3 regions of the Arthrobacter sp. MDT1-49-2 genome follow, and region 3 is predicted to be linked to each of the others. Evidence: riboswitches for the same ligand, from Rfam matches in the RefSeq annotation. Region 3 holds a riboswitch; each other region holds the start of a gene.

Evidence for each region. Region 3 has a riboswitch for S-adenosylmethionine ahead of AC5RTS_RS09565 (hypothetical protein). Riboswitches for the same ligand answer to the same signal wherever they lie in the genome.
Region 1: another riboswitch for S-adenosylmethionine. It lies ahead of AC5RTS_RS07560 (bifunctional o-acetylhomoserine/o-acetylserine sulfhydrylase); the one in region 3 lies ahead of AC5RTS_RS09565 (hypothetical protein).
Region 2: another riboswitch for S-adenosylmethionine. It lies ahead of AC5RTS_RS12615 (cobalamin-independent methionine synthase II family protein); the one in region 3 lies ahead of AC5RTS_RS09565 (hypothetical protein).

Annotation. Positions count from the first base shown of each region.
Region 1 covers NZ_JBNHFK010000004.1:163,773-166,031, forward strand. The annotation lists gene AC5RTS_RS07560 (bifunctional o-acetylhomoserine/o-acetylserine sulfhydrylase) at 1-1,175, opposite strand, end outside; SAM riboswitch class IV at 1,255-1,371, opposite strand; gene AC5RTS_RS07565 (VOC family protein) at 1,533-2,183, shown strand.
Region 2 covers NZ_JBNHFK010000008.1:176,154-178,412, forward strand. The annotation lists gene AC5RTS_RS12615 (cobalamin-independent methionine synthase II family protein) at 1-1,042, opposite strand, end outside; SAM riboswitch class IV at 1,059-1,184, opposite strand; gene AC5RTS_RS12620 (peptide MFS transporter) at 1,299-2,259, opposite strand, start outside.
Region 3 covers NZ_JBNHFK010000006.1:21,408-23,666, reverse strand. The annotation lists gene AC5RTS_RS09570 (CU044_5270 family protein) at 1-552, shown strand, start outside; SAM riboswitch class IV at 878-1,010, shown strand; gene AC5RTS_RS09565 (hypothetical protein) at 1,026-1,460, shown strand; gene AC5RTS_RS09560 (VOC family protein) at 1,698-2,132, shown strand; gene AC5RTS_RS09555 (hypothetical protein) at 2,125-2,259, opposite strand, start outside.

The DNA of each region.
Region 1 (2,259 bases), on a different contig from region 3:
GTGGAGGCCGGATGGATCACCAGCGAGCGAACATCGCCCACGTTGGCCACATGGGAATGCAGCTCCAGCCCGTCCACGAAGCGCTTGCCCGCTTCCACTCCCCCGGCGATTTCGAAGGACACAATGGCCCCGGTTCCGCGCGGGCCGTACTTGCGTCCGCGTTCGAACCACGGGCTCGACTCCAGGCCGGCGTACGCAACGGAAAGGACGTCGTCGTGCGCTTCGAGCCAGGTGGCGACCTCGACGGCGTTGGCTACGTGCCGCTCCACCCGCAGGCTCAGGGTTTCCAGGCCCTGGGCGATGAGGAATGCGTTGAACGGGGAGACTGCCGAGCCGAGGTCGCGCAGCAGTTGCACCCGTGCCTTCAGGATGTAGGCCAGATTGGCACCCAGCGGGCTTCCGACGCCCAGGTCGCGGGCGTAGACCAGGCCGTTGTAGCTCTCATCGGGGGTGTTGAAGCCGGGGAACTTCTCCGGGTCCGCGGCGAAGTCGAAGTTGCCCGAGTCCACGATCACCCCGGCAATGGAGGTGCCGTGTCCGCCAAGGTACTTGGTGGCCGAATGCACCACAATGTCCGCGCCCCACTCAATCGGCCGGATCAGGTACGGCGTCGAGAGCGTGTTGTCCACGATCAGGGGAACGCCGGCGTCGTGGGCGACGGCGCTGATCCCTTCCAGATCCAGCACGTCCTGGCGGGGGTTGGAGACCACTTCGCCGAAGAAGGCCTTGGTGTTGGGCTGGACCGCGGCGCGCCACTGCTCCAGGTCATCCGGGTCCTGCACGAAGGTGGTGTCGATGCCGAACTTCTTCAGCGTGTGCTTCAACAGGTTGTACGTTCCGCCGTACAGGCTCGGGCTGGCCACAATGTGGTCGCCGGCCTGCGCCACGTTGAGCAGTGCGAAGGTTTCGGCGGCCTGTCCCGAGGCCAGCAGGAGTGCGCCGACGCCGCCCTCCAGGGAAGCGATCCGGTTCTCCACGGCTTCCTGCGTGGGGTTGCCGATCCGGGTGTAGATGGGTTCCAGTTCGGCCAGGGCAAACCGGTTTGCGGCTGCCTCCGCGCTGGGAAAAACAAAGGACGATGTCTGGAAGATGGGCAGGGCGCGGGCGCCGGTAACGGCGTCGGGCTCCTGTCCTACGTGGATCTGACGGGTTTCAAATGACCAATCTGCACTCATGATGCTCCCTCATGCCAGGGGCCGCACACTGCCTCCGCGGGAACATCCGGGTACGCCGGATGTCCGGTGGGGTTTGTGGGACCCGCGCTTGCCGGACGCCCGTTTGGCGTACGGCCAGGTCTTCACCCGGGGCACCCCACCGCGGTTGGAGGGTTGCCGGCCAGCAAGCCGGGGCTATCTGCTGGCACTCATGACCTGCACCCATAAAAACTGATCCCCGCAAGATGCGCAACCTTCGTGACTTTTCGTGAAAAACCCGCGGGCCGTGGATGTGGATTTCGTGTCCTCAGGCAACGGATTTCCTTCTTAGGCTTCCCTTAGTCGAGACGGGCATCACAACGTGCCACAATGAGCCGCATGCGCTTGGACCATGTTTCTTATGCCTGTGAATCCGACGGTCTTTTGGCCACCACCGAGAGAATCGCTGCTGCTCTCGGAGCCGACTTCGTAAAGGGTGGTGTCCACCCCCGATTCGGTACCCGCAATATGATCCTGCCCCTGGCAAACAACCAGTATGTGGAAGTTGTCGAGGTGCTCAACCACCCTGCCTCGGACAAGGCTCCCTTCGGCCAGGCCGTCCGCCAGCGCTCCGAATGCGGCGGCGGCTGGATGGGCTGGTGCGTAGCGGTCGATGACCTCTCGCCGTTCGAAGAACGCCTTGGCCGTCCCTCTGTGCCGGGCAACCGCAAGTTCCCCGATGGCCAGGAACTGACCTGGCGCCAGATCGGCATCAACGGGCTGATTGCCGACCCGCAGGTGCCCTACCTGCTGCGCTGGGATGACGGCAGCGAGGCCCTGCACCCCTCCAACGCCCTGCCCGGGATGCCCGGCTCGGTAAAGCTGAAGTCGCTGACCATCGCCGGTTCGGCTGCACGGGTCACTGACTGGCTGGGCCACCCGGTGGAGGCACCGCTGGACGGCGTCGACGTCACCTGGATCGCTCCCGCCGGGACACCGGGCATCATGTCCGTCACCTTCGACACCGCCAACGGTCCGGTGGAGATCTAGCTCCGGGGTTTTTGACCGGTTTGGGTTTTTGCTGCCGGTTGGGGTTTTTTCGACCGGTTCGGGATTTTTCTACCGG
Region 2 (2,259 bases), on a different contig from region 3:
GCTCCGGATGTTCCACCAGGTTGGTGGCATGGGAAACGACGCCGGGAATGATCACCTTGCCCTCCGGCAGTTTGGTGTCCTCCCAGACCCGCCATTCGTGCTCATGGCGGACATTGCCCGCCTCGAAGCTGTACCCGCCGGCATTGATGCTCAGCAGCGTGTCCACCAGGTGGCGGAACTCAATGTCCGTGGTGTGCGGACCGTGCCAGGAGCCCCAGCACAGGTGGAAGCGGATCCGGTCCTCCGGCAGGCCGCGGAGCGCATAGTTCAGCGCCTCCACGCGGATTTGCGTGAAGCGCAGATAGTCCTGAACCGACGGTTCCGGGTTGATCTGGTCCCAGTTCTCGGCAATGGACGGATCGTCAATCTGGACAATCAGCCCGGCGTCGATAATCGCCTTGTACTCTTCCCGCATGGCGTCCGCGCACGCGTAGATGAACTCCTCCTCCGTGGCGTAGTACTCGTTGGCAATCCGGGAACAGGAGCCGGGGGAAAGCGAGGCCAGGAAGCCTTCCGTCAGGTCCGCCGCCGCGAGGCCGGCCTTGAGGTTGGCAATGTCCCCCGCCACGGCGTCGTGCCCGGTGTACTTCACCGGACCCGTGACTTTCGGGAAGACCTTCTGTTTGCCGGTGGTGATGCCGGAGGAGGGATCGGTATAGGCCGCGGAGAAACGCTGGCGGTCGCGGCGGTCGCCGAAGCTGGTCAGGACCACCTTGCCCGGCTCCGAACGGACCGGCTCCATCTCCCAGATGCCGGTCTCCGCCACGCTCAGGCCGCTGAGCCGGGCGAACGAATAGGACCACCAGGCGCCGTAATCCACTGCTGAGGACATGGCGTGCCCGTACTCGCCGTCGTTGGGGATGTCGATGCCCGCCTGCTGCTGGCGGCGCACCAGGTCCGCGACGGCGGCCTGCAGGAGTTCGGCATAGCCGGCCGTGTCGGCGGGGTTTGCCTCCCGCGCGGCGTTGGCGGCCAGCAGTTCGGGAGTGCGCGGGAGGGAACCGGCATGGGTGGTCAGAATACGGTCAGTGCTTTTACGCATGGGAATCCTCTGGGAATTCGTGCTCTTGCCCGCACCGGATGCCTGAAAAAGGCGGAGCGGGCCGCTTCGTCATCCGAACCACCCGTGAAGCATGGGGTTGGTGCACGGCCAAGTCGGAGCTTGGCGGCCGTGTCTCCTGAAGCTGGTGCCATCCTAACCACGGGGTGGGGCACGGGCCAAGAACATGACGGACCGAAAAAGGACGGCGGCCCCGGGATAATCCGGGAGCCGCCGTCCTTTATGCGAGGGGGTGCCCTTAGCGCACGCCGCCCATGAGTTTCTTGATGGCCGGGGTGCCCGCAGCCAGGGCGATGCCCAGCACAATGGCGGTGATGCCGCTGAACATGAAGTAGCTGACTTCCGTGTCCGTGCTGTAGAACTGCGCCAGCCAGCCCGCCAGGGTGGTGCCCAGCGAAACCGAGAGGAAGAACAGTGCCACCATCTGGGTCCGGAAAACCTCCGGTGCCAGTTTGGTGGCCACAGACAGGCCGATCGGGGAGATGAACAGCTCCGCGAAGGTGAACAGCAGCAGGATGCCCACCAGGGCCATCAGCGGGGTGCTGTTGGCGCCGCCGCCGGAGAACGGGATGAAGGCCAGGAACGCCAGGCCCATGACCGCCAGGCCGAGCGCGAACTTCAGCGGGGAGGACGGCTGCTTGTCACCCATTTTGGTCCACACCGCGGCGAAAACCGCCGCGAAGATGATGATGAAGACCGGGTTGATGGACTGTACCCAGCTCGGGGGCATGGTCCAGCCGAGGATGGTGCGGTCCAGCGAGGTATCGGCGTAGATGGCCACTACGGTGAACTGCTGCTGGAACAGGGCCCAGAATGCCGCGCTGGCAATGAACAGCGGCATAAAGGAGTAGACCCGGCGGCGTTCAAGCCTGTTGACCTTCTTGCTGCCCAGGATGATGACGAAGTAGGAGACGGCGGCGAGGATGGCCACGATGGCCATCACCACGGCCAGGTTGCCGGCGCTCAGGACGCCGAACACCACGGCCAGGACAATCACGACGACGGCGGCCGCCGCGTAGATGCCAACCTTGAGGTACTGCTGCCGGGGCAGCGGATTGGCCACTTCGTGGGCGGTCTCGGGCAGGTACTTGCGGGTCATTCCGTACTGGACCAGACCGATGGCCATGCCGACGGCGGCGAGGCCGAAGCCGTAGTGGAAGCCGAGCTCCACCTGGGCAAGACCGGTCAGGAGGGGGCCC
Region 3 (2,259 bases):
GCCTCCTCCGACGCCGCCAAAGCGGCAGCCGCCGAATTGGCAGAACTCGGAGAGGACGTGGAAAACCCCGCGGTAGGGATTCAGCGGGCCCCGGGCGGAGCGTTCTATGGGGATCCGCCCGTGACGATTGTCGGGACACCCCTGCAGGAGGCCGGGAATCTGCCCCGGGATCCTCAGGCGCTTCTGGACCTCGTATACGAGCGGGCTGACGGGTCCGGCGGCTCCCGGGACGGTGATGCGTTCATAACCATCGCCGTCAGCCTGCGCAGCGGTGTGGTCCCTGCTGATCTGCGTGCCGCGTTGTATCAGGCAGCTGCGCTCATCCCGGGCGTGATCATCGGGGACACACAGGCAACGGTAGACGGCAAAACGGGCATCGCCATTGGCTACCCCTTCGAGGACATCGAGAGATACGACATCATCATCGATCCCGACTCCGGTCTGGTCATCGGGGAACAGCATGTCCGTCTCCAAGACATGCCGGACGCCCAGGCCGGCACCGTCGTGACCTGGACCTCGGTGAAGACGTCGGTGGTCGACGCCGCGCCGTAGCCCCAACTGCTTCGTCTGGCATCGGGGAGGTCCGGCGCTGAGCTGCGGCGCTTCTCCGGCCGGTCGGGGCATATCGGGGACGGGGGGGTGTAGCGGGTCCGGGCGTTCCGGGTTAGGCGAGGTATGGCACAAAGGTGCCGGACGGGCCGGGTTAGGCGGCTTTAATAACTTTCGCGAGCTCTGCGAGCGGAAGTTTTCGTTGCCGCCGTTCCGGCCCGCCCGGCACCGGACTCCCCGACCGGCACCCACCCGGCACCAGCGGATAAACGTCGGAAAAAGTCACCCCTGTAGAAATGTCGGTGCCCTCAGCTACAGTAGTTTTCAGCTTCACGAGATGTGGCCTTCGCCCGGTTCGCCGGGCATCAAAGCTCCGACTGGCCCCACACCAACCCCATTGTTCGGCGGGTGGTTCGGATGACGAAGCGGCCTGCTCCGACCGGCGCAGGCAAGGACAACCTGCAAAGGAACCCACTGTGAGCATTTCCAGTGTCAGCAACTCCGCTTCCAACAACCCCGACTTCAACAACTCTTCCACCAGCAGCAGCTGCGGCGGCTTCGCGCCCGGCCACAACGTTCATTGGATCCACCGCCGCCGGCTCGAGGCCTGGGAGCAGTGGGCCGACGTCGAGGTCACGGCGGACCCCCAGTTGGACCTCATCCACCTCGTCGTTGACGGGGCGCAGCAGCTGATGTGGTTCCACAACGTCGGCGCCGTGGCCACCGCCCTGGACGCCGCCGTCGACACGCCTCAGTGGTGCCAGCGGTACTCCACGCTGATGGTGCCCGGCGGCTTCGGGTCGGATGCCCGGAGCTCTTTTTTCTACTTGGCCCGGCCGGAGCGGGTGCAGCCGTGCATCGGCTCTCCGGTCCGGGCTCCCGAAAGCGAGCGGATCGATGACCAGCCCTGACTTCCGGCCGACGCCGCTCAGCCGCGCGTAGCAGCCGGCCCCGCCGTCGGAAAACCCACGGCCGGGGAATCGAGTCTGCAAAACTTACCGCTCCGCCAATCGAGTCTGCAGTTTTTACCATTTTTCGCTCTGGAAACGGTAAAAACTGCAGACTCGATCCCGGGGGGGTTCGATTGCGGACTGAAGCTGACCGCGTTCCGATGACGGCCCCGGCGTTCGCGTTCTAGGCTCAGAGCCATGACGAACATACAGATCTGCGTTGACTGCACCGATGCACACCGTCAGGCGGATTGGTGGGCCGAGACCCTGGGCTGGACGCTGGAGCCCACCGACCAGGACTTCATCTCATCCATGCTGGAACAGGGCTTCGCGAAACCGGAGGACGTTATCGAGCACAACGGCGTCCGGGTCTGGCGGGACGGCGCCGCCATTTGTCCTGCTGACGAACTGGGCCGGGAGGACCGGTTGCGCATCCTATTTCAGCCGGTGCCTGAGCCCAAGACCGTCAAGGACCGCATCCACCTGGATGTCCGGCTCCAGGGTCAGGATAAGGACGGCGCCCGGGCCGCCTTGGAGGCGCGCGGCGCGTCCTTCCTGAACGAGGCAAGCCAGGGACCGCACTCCTGGTACGTCATGGCGGATCCGGAGGGCAACGAGTTCTGTATCAGCTGACCGGGCCCGTTTCCCCGCGCAACTGGGCAATCCGCAGCCGAAGGAAGATGATCACCAGCACCAAGGCCCACACCGCCAGGACTGCCACTGCGGCAACCACCAAAAAATACAAAATCACGAACACCAC